DNA from 3 places in the Undibacterium sp. SXout20W genome. Region 2 is predicted to be linked to each of the others. Evidence: predicted binding sites of a transcription regulator. Region 2 holds the regulator's gene; each other region holds the start of a gene.
The links. The regulator sigma-54, encoded in region 2, starts transcription at its own class of promoters, with help from an activator protein. The targets are predictions, from matches to a motif close to TGGCANGNAANCTGCTTT.
Positions count from the first base shown of each region.

Region 1: a site for sigma-54 is predicted at 4,565-4,582, ahead of urtA (urea ABC transporter substrate-binding protein). Genes of this name have one in related genera too.
Region 3: a site for sigma-54 is predicted at 3,614-3,631, ahead of ACO0K1_RS12075 (PEP-CTERM sorting domain-containing protein). Genes of this name have one in related genera too.

Region 1 covers NZ_JBMPPH010000029.1:36,908-43,477, forward strand. The annotation lists gene urtD (urea ABC transporter ATP-binding protein UrtD) at 1-417, opposite strand, end outside; gene urtC (urea ABC transporter permease subunit UrtC) at 414-1,499, opposite strand; gene urtB (urea ABC transporter permease subunit UrtB) at 1,496-3,094, opposite strand; gene urtA (urea ABC transporter substrate-binding protein) at 3,258-4,511, opposite strand; gene ACO0K1_RS14280 (hypothetical protein) at 4,979-6,103, shown strand; gene ACO0K1_RS14285 (FGGY-family carbohydrate kinase) at 6,107-6,570, opposite strand, start outside.
Region 2 covers NZ_JBMPPH010000002.1:52,860-59,429, reverse strand. The annotation lists gene ACO0K1_RS01940 (cation:proton antiporter) at 1-1,044, opposite strand, end outside; gene ACO0K1_RS01935 (KpsF/GutQ family sugar-phosphate isomerase) at 1,258-2,268, shown strand; gene ACO0K1_RS01930 (KdsC family phosphatase) at 2,268-2,792, shown strand; gene lptC (LPS export ABC transporter periplasmic protein LptC) at 2,789-3,412, shown strand; gene lptA (lipopolysaccharide transport periplasmic protein LptA) at 3,451-4,017, shown strand; gene lptB (LPS export ABC transporter ATP-binding protein) at 4,039-4,803, shown strand; gene ACO0K1_RS01910 (RNA polymerase factor sigma-54) at 4,815-6,299, shown strand; gene hpf (ribosome hibernation-promoting factor, HPF/YfiA family) at 6,409-6,570, shown strand, end outside.
Region 3 covers NZ_JBMPPH010000021.1:16,572-23,141, reverse strand. The annotation lists gene ACO0K1_RS12090 (cellulose synthase subunit BcsC-related outer membrane protein) at 1-1,423, shown strand, start outside; gene ACO0K1_RS12085 (tetratricopeptide repeat protein) at 1,429-1,848, shown strand; gene aroG (3-deoxy-7-phosphoheptulonate synthase AroG) at 2,163-3,227, shown strand; gene ACO0K1_RS12075 (PEP-CTERM sorting domain-containing protein) at 3,676-4,227, shown strand; gene ACO0K1_RS12070 (retropepsin-like aspartic protease family protein) at 4,881-5,519, opposite strand; gene ACO0K1_RS12065 (YajQ family cyclic di-GMP-binding protein) at 5,637-6,128, opposite strand; gene murB (UDP-N-acetylmuramate dehydrogenase) at 6,188-6,570, shown strand, end outside.

The DNA.
Region 1 (6,570 bases), on a different contig from region 2:
CTCAAGATTTTCAAACACGCTATGCTGCTCAAAGACGGTTGGACGTTGAAATTTCCGACCGATACCGGCATGCGCAATCTCGACCTCGTTCATTTTTGTCAAATCCATCGTCTGACCAAAAAATGCACTGCCGGACGTTGGTTTAGTTTTGCCAGTAATCACATCCATCATGGTTGTTTTACCGGCACCATTAGGCCCGATGATACAGCGTAACTCACCCACCGAAATATCCAGATTCAGCTGGTTAATCGCTTTAAAACCATCAAACGAGACCACGATATCTTCGAGATAAAGAATGGCGCCATGCGTGGTGTCCACGCCAGGTTGTTTGATGCGCTGGTACGAGACACCTTGATCGCCCGTAGCACTGTCATATTGCTTGCCCGGACGCAGGATGCCGCTAATTACATGGTTCATGCGACCTCCTTCGATGTTTTAAATTTTGCAAAAACGCCGAGGATGCCTTGCTGCATAAAGAGTGTTACCAGGATGAATAGCAACCCCAAAGCATAGAGCCACAAATCCGGAAAAGCCGCCGTGAACCAACTCTTCAAGCCATTGACAGTGAAGGCACCAAGAATAGGGCCAAGTAAAGTACCACGGCCACCTACAGCAGCCCAGATTACCATTTCTATGGAATTGGCTGGCGACATTTCTGATGGATTAATGATCCCCACCTGCGGCACATAAAGGGCTCCCGCAATACTGCACAGAACTGCCGACAAGGTCCAGACGAACAACTTAAACCAGAGTGGGTTGTAACCGATAAACATCAAGCGTGATTCAGAATCGCGGACACCTTGCAATACACGCCCTAGCTTTGACGTCACGATCCAACGACAAAGTATCAATGCGCCGAACAAGCATAACAAAGTCACCAAAAACAAGACTGCTTTGGTCGACGGTGCAGTAAGACTAAACCCAAGCAAGCGTTTAAAATCGGTGAAACCATTATTGCCACCAAAACCAGTATCGTTGCGGAAGAACAGCAACATGAACGCATAGGTCATCGCCTGCGTGATAATGGAGAAATAAACGCCTTTGATACGTGATCTGAATGCAAAGAAACCAAAAATAAAGGCTAATATGCCGGGCACAAAGATCACCAATGCCATACAGTATAAAAAGCTATCGGTCATCGACCAATACCACGGATAGGTTTTCCAATCGAGGAACACCATAAAATCAGGTAAATCACTTTGATATACACCATCGTGTCCGATGGCACGCATCAAATACATACCGTGCGCATACGCCCCTAAGGCAAAAAATACGCCATGCCCGAGCGATAAAATGCCGGTATATCCCCACACCAAATCCAACGCCAACGCTGCCAGCGCATAGCACATAAATTTGGCGACAATGCCCATCACGTAAGCAGAGATATGCAGCGGATGTCCGTCTGGAAAGCTCAAATTTAAGATCGGCAATAAAACAGCAATCGCCGTCAGACCGAGAATAAATAACCAGGTGGTTCGCGGAAATAATTGATGCATCATTCAACACTCCTGCCTTTGAGTGCGAACAAACCTTGCGGGCGTCGCTGAATGAAAATAATGATCATGACTAGGATCACTATTTTTGCCATGACTGCGCCAGCAACAGGTTCTAAAAATTTGTTCACTTCACCTAAACCAAATGCGGCCAATAAAGTACCGGCTAATTGACCTACGCCACCAAGTACCACGACCATAAAAGAATCAACGATATAGTTTTGACCAAGATCAGGGCCCACATTACCTAACTGCGAAAGTGCGACACCGCCCAAACCTGCAATACCCGAACCGAGCCCAAAGGTCAGCATATCGATCTTACCGGTAGCAACGCCAACACAATCAGCCATCCGACGGTTTTGCATCGCGGCACGTACAAACAATCCGAGCCGCGTTTTATTGAGGATCAGCCATACCGCAGCGACCACAGCAAGGGCAAAGAAAATAATCACGATGCGGTTATAGGACAGTACCAAAGATCCGAGTACCGTCACACCGCCTGACATCCAGGCTGGATTCGCGACTTCGACGTTTTGAGCACCAAAAATAGTCCGCACTGTTTGCATCAGAATCAGGCTGATACCCCACGTACAGAGCAGGGTTTCGAGTGGGCGACCGTAGAGCCAACGAATCACTGTGCGCTCCAAAAAAATACCAACGAGACCCGATACTAAAAATGCTGCCGGTACCGCTAACAATAAATAAGCATCGATGGCTTGCGGGAAGAAATGTCGAAAAAATAGTTGGCAAGCATAGGTGGTATAAGCACCGATCATTAATAGTTCGCCATGGGCCATATTGATGATTCCCATCAGGCCGAACGTAATTGCCAGACCAAGTGCCGCCAACAATAGAACGCTGCCTAAGGAAACACCATAAAAGAGATTGCCGATGATTTCTGTCCGTGCGAGTTTAGTGTCCAAAGCATGCAACGTCGCGACGACTTCAACCCGGATACTTTCATCGGGCTCCGCATAACTACCATCAGGATTGCGCTTTAACATTGCCTCTAAGATTGGCTTTAAATTGGCGTTGCTCGTTTCCGCCAAGCTTTTCACTGCGGCCTTGCGGGCAACCGGATCGGAGGATTGTAAGTTTGCTGTGGCAATGAGTAACTGAAGTTGCGCCTTAATTTCAGTGTCATTTTCCTGCAAATAGGCTTTCTGCAATAACGGTAACTGTTCAGCAGTGGCTTGCTGTTGCAAATCATGGACGGCGGTTAACCGAGTTGATTTATCCTTAGAAAATAACTTCATCCCAGACAAAGCACTCTCCAACGCACCACGCAGACGATTATTAATGACCAGCACATCGGCACCCTCTGGTAACGCACTCGCTTTACCAGTAGTCAAATTAGTCGTAGCTTCTCCATCTACCTCGTAGACGACATTATCTTTGAGATAAATATTTTCATTTTTCAAGGCACTTAAAACTCGTGCTGCCTCGTCATTCGCCAGCGCAGCGATTGCATTGACGGCGACAATCCGGGCATCTGGGTCATCACCCGCCAAATCAAGCAACAAGTGCTGATCGATCATTGCCTGTGCACTACAGCAAAAGACCATGCCCAGCACCATGCTAAGGATTTTTTTTATGTTCATAGAAGAAGGCTTGCAATGTGCTTTCATTAAAAGCGAAAACGAACGACGATAGAGTCAGTAATGAATGTCAGTAACAAACGCCAATAACGAAGACCAGTAACGGCCGCCAGTGATCAACCTGAACTCTGACGGCCATGCTGAATGAAAAATCAGTCGCGGAAAATTACAGTTTTTGCTTACCTTCATTACCCTGGATGTATGGGCTCCATGGTTGTGCGCGAATTGTTTCTTTGGTTTTGTAGACAACACTGAACTGGCCATCGGCTTTAATTTCACCGATCATCACTGGCTTATGCAGATGATGATTCGTTGCGTCCATCATCAATTCAAAACCTGATGGTGCTTTGAATTTCTGACCACCCATTGCGGCAATCACTTTGTCGGTGTCGGTAGATTTTGCTTTTTCTACTGCTTGCTTCCACATGTAAATACCGACATAGGTTGCTTCCATCGGATCATTGGTCACGACAGTTGCTGCATTCGGTAGATTTTTGGCGGCAGCGTAAGCTTTCCATTTTTTAATGAATTCTGTATTGACCGGATTTTTAACCGATTCAAAATAATTCCATGCGGCCAGATGACCAACCAATGGCTTCGTATCGACGCCACGCAATTCTTCTTCACCCACCGAGAAAGCAACGACGGGCACATCGGTCGCTTTTAAGCCAGCATTACCCAATTCTTTATAAAATGGGACATTCGAATCGCCATTAATTGTCGAAATAACGGCAGTTTTTCCACCCGCTGCAAACTTTTTAATGTTGGCCACAATCGTCTGATAATCGGAATGTCCAAACGGTGTGTAGACTTCATCTATATCCGTGTCTTTCACACCCTTGCTGTGCAGGAAAGCACGTAAAATTTTGTTTGTCGTACGTGGGTAGACATAATCGGTTCCCAACAAGACGAAGCGCTTGGCTCCGCCACCCTCTTTGGACATCAAGTATTCCGTTGCCGGAATTGCTTGCTGATTTGGTGCAGCGCCCGTGTAGAACACATTTTTTTCGAGCTCTTCACCCTCGTATTGCACTGGGTAAAACAATAAGCTATTCAATTCTTTGAATACTGGTAACACGGATTTACGTGATACGGATGTCCAGCAGCCAAAGACCACAGAAACTTTATCCTGCGCCACTAACTGACGCGCCTTTTCAGCAAACAAAGGCCAGTTCGATGCCGGATCGACGACCACGGGTTCCAGTTTTTTACCCAACACGCCACCGTGTGCGTTAATCTCATCAATCGTCATCAAGGCGACATCTTTTAATGAGGTTTCTGAGATTGCCATTGTGCCGGACAAGGAATGCAAAATCCCTACCTTAATCGTATCTGCGGCGACGGCTTGCGACATCCAGCCTGCGCTTGCTAAAGTCATTACAGCCAAAGCAGTTGCTTTTAAAACGGTGCGACGTGTCATGATTTCTCCTAGTGATGGTTAAATACAAAAAGACTACGAGCTTCATCATCCAGTTAGCATTAAGTGTGCCAGCTTGCGCAATGCAATATATTTTCTTGCCGCTCTCTCCCTATGAAAATCACAGATTTGATACCGAATTTAAAATACGATTTATTGTCGATATCAAGATAATTCCGTGGCATTTTATCGTTCAACGTCTCGCATCAAAATTGCACTCAAATCAAACAATCTCGTACATCGCACAAATTCGGTGAGCGCAAATGACCTTTACGGTGCATCCACCTTATTTGTTTGCAACTATTTACAAAGATCAAAAAAAAACGCACCAAAGTTACCCCAAAAAAAACTTACTTTAAGGAACGTACGATGAATCACCGTGCGGAGATCGTGGCGAATAAAAAATGAGCTCAAGCTTTGCCAAGGTCTGTCGATAATTAGCAGAGTTACCCAACATCTTGGAGACTGAAATGATCATCAGTTCATCTCAGGTTGCAATGCAATCGTGGCAAAGTGTCAGTACTCAGTTCAGTTCTAAACAAGAACTAAGACTATTTGCGGGGGCGGCTGATGATACGCCGGACAAATTAAGCAGTATGCCGGATAATTCAACGTTGGTGCAGATATCCGATGTCGGGAAGGCCGCACTGGCGACTTTTGATTTAGCGAACGCCAATTCGGCATCAAATGCCCGACAAGCCTCACCCTCTGCAGCCAATGCAACAAACAATAATGATGCCTACGCCAGCCTGGATCCCAAAATGCAATCGCTGATCGAGATATTGCAAGAAATTTTTAGGCTGACCATACACCTCATCAATCCAGCCAATTTTTCGCACGCTGATCAGCCAACGAATACCGCCTCAATGCAAGCATCGACGTCACAGGAGGCCGGCGCTATCTACAATGCGCAAACCACCTCACTACAAACGACCAGCACCAATTTTAGTGCCGAGGGTGAGATTGAAACCAGTGACCATAAAATAATTCACTTTGATATGAACCAGTCGTTACAAACGACACGACAAGAAACCAACTCCGTCACGATCAAATCTGGCAGTGCTTTGAAAGATCCTTTGGTGATCAATTTTTCAAGCAACTCGGTTCAGTTGAGTCAACAGAATTTTTCGTTCGATCTGAATAACGACGGCAAGCAAGTTTCTATGCCATTCATTCAGGGCGGTGGCTATCTGGTATTTAATCCTGACAGCAGCGGAAAAATCACCGACAAAACACAATTATTCGGTCCTGCTACAGGCAACGGTTTTGCCCAACTTCAGTCACTGGCAAACCACTTTGAAAATCATAATATGAATAATGGTTGGCTGGATGAAAGCAATCCAGCCTATAGCCAGTTGGGTGTTTTAATTGAAGGTAGCAATGGCAAACCACAATTTATCAGTCTGCAGCAAGCCGGCATAGGTGCCCTCTATCTCGGCAACGCCAGCACGCAAACAGCGATTGGCGGCAATAGCGCAACTTCAGGAGAATTAGAATCATCCGGCCTATATTTAAATAACAACGGTACCGTCGGTAGCATGCAAGATGTTGAAGTGAACACTACGCCATTAAATAATTCTGGCCGATCATATTAAACGTTAGTGCATTTTCGGATAACCGGTAATCTGCTGAATTTCTTTATACAAAGGTTGTAAGCGCGCATACATCTTTTGATAGACGCGATGGTAAAGCTCGTTGTAAATCTGGTGATGATGCGCAATCGGCTCGAACGTTTTTCCTATCCGTGTCATCGCACGCACTGCTGTATCAAAATCAGGATGCAAACCTAACCCGACTGCAGCATCTATCGACGCTCCCAGGCCTGATGTCTCATAAATATGCGGACGAGACGTGGGCAAACCAAAAATATCTGCTGTCAATTGCATTGCAGCATCACTTTGTGAGCCACCACCAGAAATTCGCAATTCAGTGATCGCGACACCGCTTCTCTTTTCGATTCGTTCTTTACCTTCACGCAGCGCATAGGCCAGGCCCTCAAGGATCGCGCGATACATATGAGCACGCGTATGCACGTCGCCAAAACCTATCATGGCGCCTTTAG
Region 2 (6,570 bases):
TGTCCGCAGAGAAACACTCGTTGAATTACCAAACATTTTAGCCAAACCGGAGATCAGCACTAACTTCAATAACATGGGGCCAACGAATAACAGCAACACCATCCAGATATTATTCAAGACGACCGCTAAATTGAGCAGCATACCTATCGTGATAAAGAACAGGCCAAGCAACACGTCCCGAAACGGTTTGATATCTTCTTCAACCTGGTGCCGATATTCAGTTTCAGAAATCAACATGCCAGCAACAAAAGCCCCTAGCGCCATCGACAGCCCCGCTTTGTCCGTCACCCAGGCCGCACCAAGCGTGATCAGCAAGAGATTCAACATAAATAACTCTTGCGAACGCCGCTTAACAACAATTTTGAACCAGGTTCGCATTAGCTTTTGCCCAAGAAACAACAAAATCACTAATACCAAAATCACTTTTGCGCTTGCCCAGGCAAGCGTTTGCAAAATATTGCCCGAATGCGTCGCCAGCGCTGGCACCAATATTAATAAAGGAACAACTGCTAAATCTTGAAATAACAAAATACTAATGATTTGTCGTCCATGCAGACTCTCTAGCTCCAATCGCTCGGTCAGCATTTTTGACACGATTGCGGTCGACGACATTGCCAAGGCACCTCCGAGTGCAAATGCCCCCTCCCAGCCGATCTGAAAAAAACGGGGTAACCACATTGAAGCGCCCCAAGCCGCCAGCATACTGATCAAAATACTCAGAACGACCTGAGCCAGACCAAGACCAAAGACTGCCTTACGCATTGCCATGAGCTTAGAAAGCGAGAATTCCAGTCCAATTGAAAACATCAAAAAAACAACGCCAAATTCCGCCAACGTGTGGGTAACCGCGCCATCTTCGGCAACTTTTAAACCAAATGGCCCAATCAAGATGCCCACAGTAAGATAGCCAAGAATCGGCGGCAATTGCAGCATGCGAAACGCGACCACACCAAGAACGGCGGCGGCTAACAGGACTAAAGTGATATCTAGTGCATTCATACTGTGCATTATTGCCGATTTATGAGAACCAACTGTCGTTTTCATATGCTAAATTTGCATTTTAGCAATACTAATTTCAGTTATTTCTAATTGATTTCTAATTGATTTTTAATTTATTTCTAAATTTATTTTTAAAATTATTTTTAAATCATTTTTGCCTGATTATAACTTCGTTACATCTGGCAAAGTTTTTGCTTTAGCGATTTCGTTTATACTGTGAGGATGAACGATTTGAACGCATCCCCACCTCCAAGCACATTGACGGCGACTGACGACGTCATTGAAAAGGCAGCACTACGTGCCGTGCAATTAGCAACCGACACGTTACAAATTGAAGCTGATGCTTTAATTGCATTACAAGCTCGTCTCAACCAAGAAGATGCCGCCGGCTTTGCTCAAGCAGTACGTTTGGTACTCGCGTGCAAAGGCAGAGTTGTTGTGTCAGGTATCGGCAAATCCGGGCACATTGCCCGCAAAATCGCCGCCACCTTTGCCTCAACTGGCACGCCAGCATTTTTTGTTCATCCAGCTGAAGCAGCTCATGGCGATTTAGGCATGGTCACACCACAAGACGTGTTCATCGCCATTTCCTATTCAGGTGAAGCGGCTGAACTGATGTCCATTTTGCCAATCATTAAACGTTTAGGCGTAAAACTCATTTCCCTGACCGGCAATCCAACGTCCAGCCTAGGGAAAATTGCAGACGTCCATTTAAGTCTGCAAGTTGACAAAGAAGCCTGCCCGCTCAATTTAGCACCAACTGCCAGCACAACGGTCACGTTAGCATTAGGGGATGCCCTTGCTGTCGCCGTATTAGACGCACGCGGCTTCAGGGAAGAGGATTTCGCCCGCTCGCATCCAGGTGGCGCATTGGGAAGAAGGCTACTGACCTATGTCAAAGATGTCATGCGTACAGGAGATGCTATTCCGTGTGTCGCTCCGGATACAAAGCTTACCTCTGCCCTCCTTGAAATCACAAAAAAAGGAATGGCGATGACGGCTGTTGTCGACACAGACCACCATATTGTCGGCGTCTTTACTGATGGTGATCTGCGGCGACTGATGGAAGGTGCTTGTGATTTCACGCAAATCAGCATCGCTGACGTGATGCACACCAAGCCACGCAGCATTCGCGCAGATCAACTCGCCGTCGAAGCCGTTGAGGTAATGGAAACTTATCGCATTAATCAATTACTCGTCACCGATGCACAAGGAAAATTAGTCGGCGCCTTACATATTCACGATTTGACCAGAGCGAAGGTGATTTAATGACTGACGCAACGACGAAAGCAGCCGCCATTAAGCTGATGATATTTGATGTCGATGGCATTTTGACTGACGGGAGTTTGCATTTTAGCGCCGACGGCGAAGCACTAAAAACCTTTAATGTTCTTGATGGTCAAGGTATTCGTCTATTGCAAAAAGCGGGGATCGCTACAGCAATTATCAGTGCACGACAATCCGCCATCGTCTCGAGGCGCGCCTCCGACCTTGGGATTACCCACGTCCGTCAGGGTATCCACGACAAAAAAACGGCATTTTTTGAGTTACTGGCTGAATTGAACTTCGACAGCAAAGAATGTGGTTTTATCGGCGATGATGTGATTGATTTACCCGTATTGAGCCGCGTAGGATTCGCGGCCAGCGTACCAAATGGACATCCGGAAGTTCGTTATCGCGTTGACTACGTGACAGTTGCGAGCGGCGGCAAAGGTGCTGTCCGCGAAGTCTGCGATTTTATTTTACAGGCACAGAATAAATACCAATTAGTTCTATCTGAATATTTAGCATGAAAGCGCAAATCACTATAGACCGGGCACGAATATGGATTGCAGTCGCAATCCTGGGGTTTATTGCGCTTGGCAGTTTTTGGATCGAAAATGCATTCCGCCAACGTGGTGTAGAAGATGCGCGAAAATCCATGATCCGTTTGGAGCCGGATTATTATGTTGAGAAATTCAACTTCATACGACTGTCTAATAGCAGTAAAGCCAATTATCATTTGACGGGCGAAAAGCTGATTCATCTTCCGCGTACCGATCAGTATGAGATTACCAATCCACGGATTAATAGCTTCGCTGACATGCGTCCGCCAGTAACTATCATTGCCGGACGGGCCATTGTTGATCAAAAATCTGACACCGTACATCCCAAGCGTGAACACGATGTCGTGCGTTTATATGACAACGTACTAGTTGAACGTCCGGACGGTGAAAATTCCCATGCAATGCGACTGGAAACGGATTATCTGACGCTTACACCGGATGATGACCTCATCACCTCAGATCATCAAGTCACTTTATTTACCGAAGGTATAGAAGCTCATGCGGTAGGTATGGTCGCCAACAATTCCACCCAGCACTTGGAGTTACTGAGCAAAGTACGTGCACGTTTAAAAAAACGTGGTAGTTGACAACTTACCTGACCAGACAAAAATTTAGAAAGTACATCATGCGCCTGACTCTCAATTCATCACTTCAAATTGTGAGCTCCATCCTGTTTGTGGGCCTGGGCTCATCGTTCGTTTTGCCTGCGTACGCAGAAAAAGCAGATAGCCAGAAAGAAATGGTTATTGAAGCAGAACATTTGACCAGCGATGGAAAATCGAACATCACAACGGCCACTGGCGATGTCCTGATTACCAAGGGAACACTCACCGTCAGAGCAGAACGGGCAATTGCGAGCAAAACACCAGATGAATTCCAACATGTGAAGTTCTTCAATAAGCCCGGCACCAAAGTCACTTTTCGTCAAAAACGGGACGGCGGCTCGAATCTTTGGGTAGAGGGCGAAGCTGAACGCGCCGAATATGACGAAAAAACAGAATTTGTAAAATTCATTGGTAACGCTAAAGTTCGCTATCTCGACGGTAAAAAAGTGACTGACGAACAAGAGGGCGAATACCTCTCGTATGACAGTAAAAATGATATTTTTGTCGGCACTAACGCAAGCAATGGTGCCGCCGTCTCTGGTGGTGGCAGAATTCGCTTAACCATCCAACCCAAAACCGATAAATAAAAGCGACTTAAGCAAACTAAGATGCAAACCAATAACTCTCAAAATATTAGCACGCTAGTGGTTAAAGGCCTTAAGAAACGCTACGGTGCGCGGCAGGTTGTCAGAGATGTCTCTCTGTCGGTCAAAAGTGGCGAGGTGGTTGGTTTGCTCGGCCCCAATGGCGCTGGAAAAACGACCTCGTTTTATATGATCGTTGGCCTTGTTGCATCTGATGATGGACGTATCAGTATTGACGGTACGCCAATGTCTGGTTTAGCGATCCATGAGCGCGCTGTACTGGGCTTATCTTATCTCCCCCAGGAAGCCTCTGTATTTAGAAAACTAACCGTCGAAGAAAATATTCGGGCAGTTTTAGAGCTACAAAAAGATAATAACAAAAAGTATTTATCTAGCGACGAAATTCAACGTCGGCTCGATGCGTTACTCGCCGATTTACAAATTGAAAAAATTCGTGAAAGCCAGGCCTTATCTTTATCTGGTGGTGAACGGCGCCGTGTTGAAATCGCCAGGGCGCTAGCAACTAATCCACGTTTTGTTTTATTAGATGAACCATTTGCCGGTGTCGATCCGATCGCCGTGATTGAAATTCAACGGATTGTTCGCTTCCTCAAAGAACGTGGTATTGGCGTCTTGATTACGGATCACAATGTGCGTGAAACCCTGGGTATTTGTGATCATGCCTACATCATCAATCAAGGTGCCGTTTTAGCAAGCGGAAAACCAGAAGAAATCATTGAAAATGAATCAGTGCGCCGGGTTTACCTTGGAGAGCATTTCCGCATGTGACGGAAAATATCATGAAGCAAAGTCTCCAGCTACGCACCTCCCAACATTTGGCGCTCACGCCACAATTACAACAATCGATACGGCTGTTGCAATTGTCGACTCTGGAATTACATCAGGAGCTGGAAAGCTTATTGATTGAAAATCCGTTATTAGAGCGTGTGGACGACCCGATGGATAATGCAGTTCGCCTTTTGGCTGACGGCGCAATCAATAGCGCCAGCTCAACGCCTGATGCTGGCATGGAAGTATCAAATGGCCAGGATAATCTCAACAATGGAGCAGAATCACCGTCAGACAACGAATTTACCGTCAATGACAGTGTCAGCGCCAACGAAGAGGAATGGAGCTTCAACGAGGCGCCCAATGGCCAATACAATGCCGAAGATGATGACGGACATCGGCAGTTAGAGGCTGCCCACATCGGCCTGCGCGAGCATTTACTCGAACAGATGCGGCTAAGTTTGCGCGAACCGCGTGACCTGGCTCTGGTGGAATTAATCATCGATGCGCTTAATGATGATGGTTATATGACGGAAACTTTAGAAGAAATTCATGCTGGTCTGCCCATCGATCTGAGCGTTGAACTTGAAGAATTACAGTTCGCGCTGTCGATGCTACAGAGTTTTGATCCGGCCGGTGTCGGCGCCAGAAGCCCATCAGAATGTCTGGCATTGCAGATCAAGCGTTTGCCACATATTCCGTTTGTGACCCGCCGTCTCGCATTGAATATTGTTGAAAATCAATTAAATTTATTTGCGCAACGCGACTTCACGAAATTAAAGAAAATTTTTGACTGTGATGACGAAGATTTGCGCGAAGCACAAATTGTTATACGAACATGTAAACCACGGCCAGGTAGCGACTTTGCGAAAACCAGTTCTGATTATGTTGTGCCTGACGTCATCGTTAAAAAAACGGCTGACGGTTGGCAAGTAGTGCTCAATCAGGATGTCATGCCTAAACTACGTGTCAGCAGTATGTATGCGAATCTGATGCGGCAACATCGTGGCGAAAGTGGGCTTAGTTCGCAGTTACAGGAAGCACGCTGGTTAATCAAAAACATGCGGCAACGCTTTGAGACAATTTTGCGCGTTGCACAAGCGATAGTAGAAAGACAGCGTAATTTTTTTACGCATGGTGCTGTCGCGATGCGCCCCCTTGTTTTGCGCGAAATAGCTGATACACTAGGATTACACGAGAGCACCATTTCTCGTGTTACGACCCAAAAATACATGTTGACCCCACATGGCATGTTTGAGTTAAAGTATTTTTTCGGCAGCCATGTCGCGACGGAAACCGGGGGGGAAGCATCGTCCACCGCGATACGAGCACTCATCAAGCAGTTGATAGGAGCAGAAGACCAGAAAAGCCCACTCTCTGACAGTAAAATCGCAGACATGCTGGGTGAACAAGGCATGGTAATTGCACGACGTACCGTCGCCAAATACCGCGAAGCCCTGAAAATCCCACCAGTGAGTATGCGTAAATCTTTGTAACATCGTCCTTGTATTTACGGTTTAAATTGCTATATATGATTTAGCTCAAAACATTTCTAATGAAACGAGCTTATCGTTATAGCAAGCAACATTACCATAGGAGCACAGTATGAATCTCACCATCAGTGGACATCACGTCGAAGTAACTCCTGCAATTCGCGAATACGTACATACCAAGCTGGAACGAGTCCGGCGTCACTTCGATCAGGTCATTGATATTGCCGTCATCTTGACGGTAGACAAGCTCCGGGAGAAAGAGAAACGTCACAAA
Region 3 (6,570 bases), on a different contig from region 2:
ACCGATGTCAACTACCTCAAACACGACATATAGTGCAGTTAATGCGACAGTGCCTCGATCGGCCGGGCAAAATGTGAACCTGGCGAGTGCCACAACGCTGACGTCTGGAGCCCGTGTGAGTGCGACATCGCCTGGTTCTGCTAAGAAGCAGGCAGTACAAAATGTAAGCCCGGAAGAAGAAGCATTAATGAAAGAGATAGATTCACTCAATGAACTTAATCGTTCAGAGGTGACGGTTGGTCTCGCCTCGAGAGCGCGAAGTGGGCAGAGCGGTTTGTCGCAATTAAAAGATACAGAAATGCCGATGGAAGCTCACCTGTCTACTTTGGGCTATGGACAATTTGGATTGAAAATCATTCCGGTCGTCATTGATCCGGGTGTTTTATATTTGAATGACCCGAATACTGGCGGCTTATTTGGTAAGAATGTGATTTTGAGCCAGCAGGCCCAATACGCCAAAGTACCATTTACAACGATTGCACAACAACAAGGCTTGTCGAATGCTGCATCCATCGATCAGATAGCGAAAGGTGTCGCCCTCAGCCTGAGTTATGAACTCTCCGGTTTTAAATTGGATATAGGTTCGAGCCCGATCGGTTTCCCTATCAAGAATGTTGTTGGGGGCGTCCGGTGGAGTACACAGGTTGACGATCTTACCTTTACTGCAGAACTTGCTCGTCGGTCAGTCACAGACAGTTATTTATCCTATGCCGGTGCAAAAGATACGGTATATGGTTTAAGTTGGGGCGGCGTGACCAAAAATGGTGTGCATCTGGACGTTGGTTATAATGCAGACGACGGTGGCGTCTATGGTGGCCTTGGGTTTGCTGAGCTGTTAGGAACGAACGTTGTTAACAATTCGATGATCGATTTCGGCGCTGGTGCGTATTGGCGAGCTTATAAGACCAAAAATACGAACGTCACTGTTGGTGTGAATTTGACGACCATGTTCTATAAGAAGAACCTGCAAAATTTTACGTATGGTAATGGGGGCTATTTTAGTCCGCAGTCTTATTACGCTTTGAATTTTCCAGTCGAAATCAGTGGCCGCAATGGAAAGTTGTCGTATCAGCTAGGAGCGGCCGTAGGTGTGCAGTCTTTCAGAACTGACTCAGCTCCTTACTATCCTTTGGTGAGTGCGGACCAGACGTCTTTGGAGTTGTTTGCAGCAGCTAATCCCAAGATTGCCATCAATACATCTTATGCGGCGCAAAACCACACTGGCGTGCAGTATCGCTTAGCCGGTGCAGCAGAGTATTTAATTAGTCCGCACTTTGCATTCGGCGGCCGCTTGTCGGTTGATAATTCGGGTGACTTTACTGATGCGGCAGCGCTGGTGTATTTGCGCTACACGTTTGAACCAAAACGTGGTCCAGTATCGTTCCCACCTGTGGTGCCAAAGCCGTATTACTTAGGGAATTAATGCGTATGTATCCAATTTTATTACGCTCTTTATGTGCACTTCTGTTAGCGGTTGTGTCTGGTATTTCGTGGTCAGCCGATTTGCAGAGCGAGGGTAGACTTCAACTGTCGCAGGGAGATAACGCAGAGGCAAGTAAAAAATTTGCCGAAGCGGCAAAAATTAACCCGTTTGATCCGTCTGCATTAAACAATCAGGCAGTTGCTGTCGCAGCACAGGGTGACTATGAAAAAGCCTTGTATCTGCTAGAACGCGCCGTTCGCTTGGGACCTGGACGCGCTGACATTGTTGCTAATTTAAAAGAATTGCGTCGTTGGGTTGGTCGTAATGCTCCTCAAATTAAAATGGCAGAGAAAAGTAATCCTGTGATGAATGTTTATCCTGATGGCGATATTCCACCGGAACCACCAGCATTGTGGAAGAAATAAGCGAAAATTATGATTTTTGGGCTTGCTAATTGCAAAATTTTGATGCAATATCAAACCCTGACTTTTAAACTTTTATCAAAATTAAATACAGGCAATTAAGCCAAGTACCTAATTTCATGAAAATGACCCATTTCTTTTTCTTTTTTTACTTTAGCTATTCCCAGCCTGAGGCGGTCGGAAGAAGGTAAGCGCGCAAAGAAAAAGAGCCCAACCAGAATTCTTAAAAACCGCCAGATATGGCGGTTTTTTTTTGCCAGTTTTTATCAATTGCAATTTAATTACATAATCTTAATTTGAAATACACAGGAGAAAATATGCAGCGCACCGATGATTTACGTATTCGCGAAATGAAGGAACTGGTTCCGCCATCACATTTAATCCGTGAGTTTTCCTGCTCGGAAAAAGCTTCAGAAACCGCCGCCAATGCCCGCACTGCTCTGCATAGAATTTTGCATGGACAGGATGACAGGTTGATGGTCGTAATCGGGCCGTGCTCAATCCACGATACGCAAGCGGCTATGGAATATGCGCGCAAACTTGCAGTCCAACGTGGGCGTTTTGCGGGCGAGCTTGAAATTGTGATGCGCGTCTATTTCGAAAAACCGCGCACGACGGTTGGCTGGAAAGGTTTGATTAATGACCCCTACATGGACAATAGTTTCAGAATCAACGATGGCCTCCGAATTGCGCGTGAACTGCTATTGAACATCAATGAATTAGGCTTGCCAGCGGGGACAGAATATCTGGACGTAATCAGTCCACAATATATTGCTGATCTGATTAGTTGGGGCGCTATTGGTGCTCGTACTACTGAGTCACAAGTCCATCGAGAATTAGCCTCTGGTTTATCGTGCCCGGTAGGATTTAAAAACGGTACGGATGGTAACGTCAAAATTGCCGTCGACGCGATTAAGGCATCGTCGCAGCCGCATCACTTTTTGTCCGTCACTAAAGGTGGCCATTCAGCGATTGTTTCAACCAATGGTAATGAGGATTGCCACATCATTTTGCGTGGTGGTAAAACGCCAAACTATGATGCTACTAGCGTCGAAGCTGCCTGTAAAGATATCGCCAATGCGGGATTGGCGGCACGCCTGATGATCGATGCGTCGCACGCAAATAGTTCCAAAAATCCTGCCAATCAAATTCCTGTGTGCGCTGATATTGGCAATCAGATTGCTGCGGGCGACACACGTATTGTCGGCGTCATGATCGAATCCCATCTGGTTGCTGGTCGCCAGGACCTGGTGCCGGGTAAAGAATTAATCTATGGCCAATCTGTCACCGATGGCTGTATTGATTGGGATTCCAGTGTTGCCGTTTTAGAAGGCTTGGCAAATGCGGTAAAGCAGCGCCGTCTGGTGCAATCAGCGGTATAAAAAAAATTAAATTCAAGCGGTTAATGCAGTCTGGAGAAATTCAGATGTGTAAAAAGCACCTCACGGCGGTTCAATCAAAAACTTGCTAAGACGCGAGCTTTGTGAGGATTACTGTTGGGTGCTTTTGTGTTTTCAAGATGCGTCCAAAGACCCACCAGGCGTCGTCGGATGCTACTTTTGTAAAATTTATTTAAAATTAACGGAAAAAGTTTGGCGGACGCCTGAAAATAACTTTTTTCTTCGCCTTTTAATTGGGCTGAACTTGATTATTCGTCATGAAATAAGGAGTAAAGAAAAATTAATTAAAGATTAAGTCAATGTCGAAATTTTTTACATTAGTTAAATTAATTTTATGTAACGTATTGATTTATATAATGTTTATCTGCGGGAACAGTATTTGCTTCAAAAGATTGCATTGATTTAGATTTTCTCTTTTGAAAGCATTTCCATGAATAAATTTCTTTCCCGTGCAGTACTGGCATTCGCTGTTTGCGTTCCGCTTGTATCGCAGGCTACGGTGATTGACTTTAGCACACTGAGCACAACTCATGCTCAGGATAGTGCAGTCGACGGCTCCACGTGGGCATCGCTCGGTCTTAATTTATCAAGTCCACAAGGCTTGGTTACCGCATGTGAAGGGGCTTGCTTGTCGGCAGGTGCGGGCACGTACGATGGTGAAGTCGATGGTTGGTTCTCTGTTCCATCGACAAGTACGCTTGCCACGGTAAATAAACTAACCATCAGTACATTAACTGGTAACTCTATTACTCAGTTGTTCGATATCTCAAACAATGTAATAGCTACCTACTCGGCAGATGTAAATTATTCTGGAACGGTTGGTGTTGCGCGTTTTTCTACTTTGGAAAATGTCGATGCCTTCACTAGTATCTCTTTCGATACTATTGCCCCAGCACCTTCTGATGTCCCTGAACCTGCGAGTCTTGTCCTGGTAAGTTTGGGGCTCTTGGGTTTCGCGGCAGCGCGTCGTCGCAAACAGTAAGATTGCGATATCTGAAAACTGAGTCCCGGGTTTATCACTCGGCTCAGTTTTTTTCATTTAGCTTACTTACTCTTACAGCGAACACCTCAAGGTTTGCCACTGTAGCAATCTGGCTTAATAGGGCGTCTAAATGACTCAAGCCTGGTGACAAATCGATTATCGCCATCCTAAGTAGTCTATCAATGTGTCAACTAGCACGACATACTAAAAAGCTAAGATTTTGATCATCATGATTGATGATCAAAATGATCAAAATGATCAAAATGACCGGGATATTCTAATACTGCTTCGTTTTCAAGTGCACTGAATAGAAATCATGACACCTGAATCATGATTTTTTTACTGTTTTTATGACTGATTTATGGTGGTTCTGCGCATAAGCTGGCTCGTTTTGATTCAACGCGAGCATCAAAGTGGAGCGTTGTACTTTTATTCGAGCCATCAGTGCCGTATTGCTTGCAGCTGTAACGCTTGCGAGTGCAGTTTGCATTTAATAAATCGCTGCAGGTGCCATTGCTGCGTTGGAGCAAATTCGTCGTTAAATCGACATCGTCGCTGGATATTGAGTTAAATCTTTGTATCACGACGTCGATGGGAGAAAAACCAACGATCGACGTTCGTGTTCTGAATTGGATGATTTCTGAAAAAGTAGTTCAAAATCGCTTGGTCAGGGTCATTTGATTGCCTTCGCGTCGCATTTCCATGCGATTTAAAAATGACATGCCCAATAAGGGGATGGTTAATCCAGAATCGAGAACCGCTGCGTCAACTTGATAAAGTTCGATATCACCAATCTTGATACTGTCGATCTTAATACCATAAGCGTTGACTACGCCACCAGCGGTACTCACTCTGCCTCGTATGCCATTGGTGTAATTTATGCCGAGACGAATTGCATCGCTGGCAGGAAGGGTTACCAGACTGGCGCCAGTATCGACCATCATTTTGACACTGATGCCATTAATACTCGCGTTGGCAATGAAGTGACCATGGTCACCTGCTTGCAGGATGACCTGGTTGCCCCTGCCTGGTGCGGCGCGGGCGACTGCCTGACCCATTGCTAGTACAGAACGTTTGCCATTACTGATAATGGTGGCGCTGTCGTGGTCAACATCGAGCAATTTTGTATCGTTGCTTATCATGCTGCCGACGTTATATGTTTTTGGTGGTCCGCCATCCACCACCAGAATCGCTTTACCAGGAAATAAGCCAACGACCCCAACTTCCGTAGCGTGAACGGAGGCGTTGTAACCGATTAAAACCAGTAAAAAAAACGCGGACAGGCAATTCATGGCAAGCCTTTTAGGCGAACAGCACAGAAAATAGGCAGCTATAGAAGACTAAAAAATAGATCGCTTTAGTCCACAGCCGCCCTAGCATTTTATTCGGCAACGTTCAGGCAGATTCAATCAATCACGGAAATTATTAAACTCGAGCGGCAAATCTTTGATTTCTTTACGTAGCAAAGCCATCGCAGCCTGTAAATCGTCACGCTTCGCGCCTTGCACACGCACAGCATCACCCTGAATGCTGGCTTGCACTTTCAATTTACTGTCCTTGATTGCTTTGACGATTTTTTTTGCATCTTCTGTTTCGATACCATTTTTGACTTTGATCACTTGCTTTACCTTGTCGCCGCCAATTTTTTCTACTTTACCCATATCGAGGAAACGCACATCAACTTTACGCTTTCCAAGGGTTTGCGTTAATTCAATGTTGATTTGATCCAAATGGAAATCGGAGTCACCGAAAACGATGATTTCGCGCTCTTTATCTTTGAGCTCGATTTTGGCGCTGGTACCCTTGAGGTCGAAGCGATTCGTGATCAATTTGTTCGATTGCGTTACCGCATTCTTTACTTCTTCCATGTTTGCTTCAGAGACGGTATCAAATGAGGGCATATTACTTCCTTGGTGAATAAATAAACATAGCGCATTTTATCAAATGCGGGGCGTTCACAATGCCTAGCAGCTATAATTTACAGCCTATGAAGAATCTTATTTCCCTTTTCCATGATGTTTCCCTGCAAAAACTCAATACTTTTGGTATTGCTGCGCAGGCAACGCACTTTTTGCCGGTTGTTGAGCTGGCGCAATTAACTGCCATCCGCAATGATTTATCATTAACTAAGCTGCCACGTTTGATACTTGGTGGCGGCAGTAATTTAGTCTTATCTGATCAGATTGATGCCTTGGTATTACAAATGTGCCTGCAGGGCAAAAAAATGTTGTCCGAAGACACTGAGTTTTACTATGTGCAAGCCGCTGCCGGAGAGAATTGGCATGATTTTGTCATGTGGACATTGCACCAAGGTTGGTCGGGATTAGAGAATTTGTCACTCAT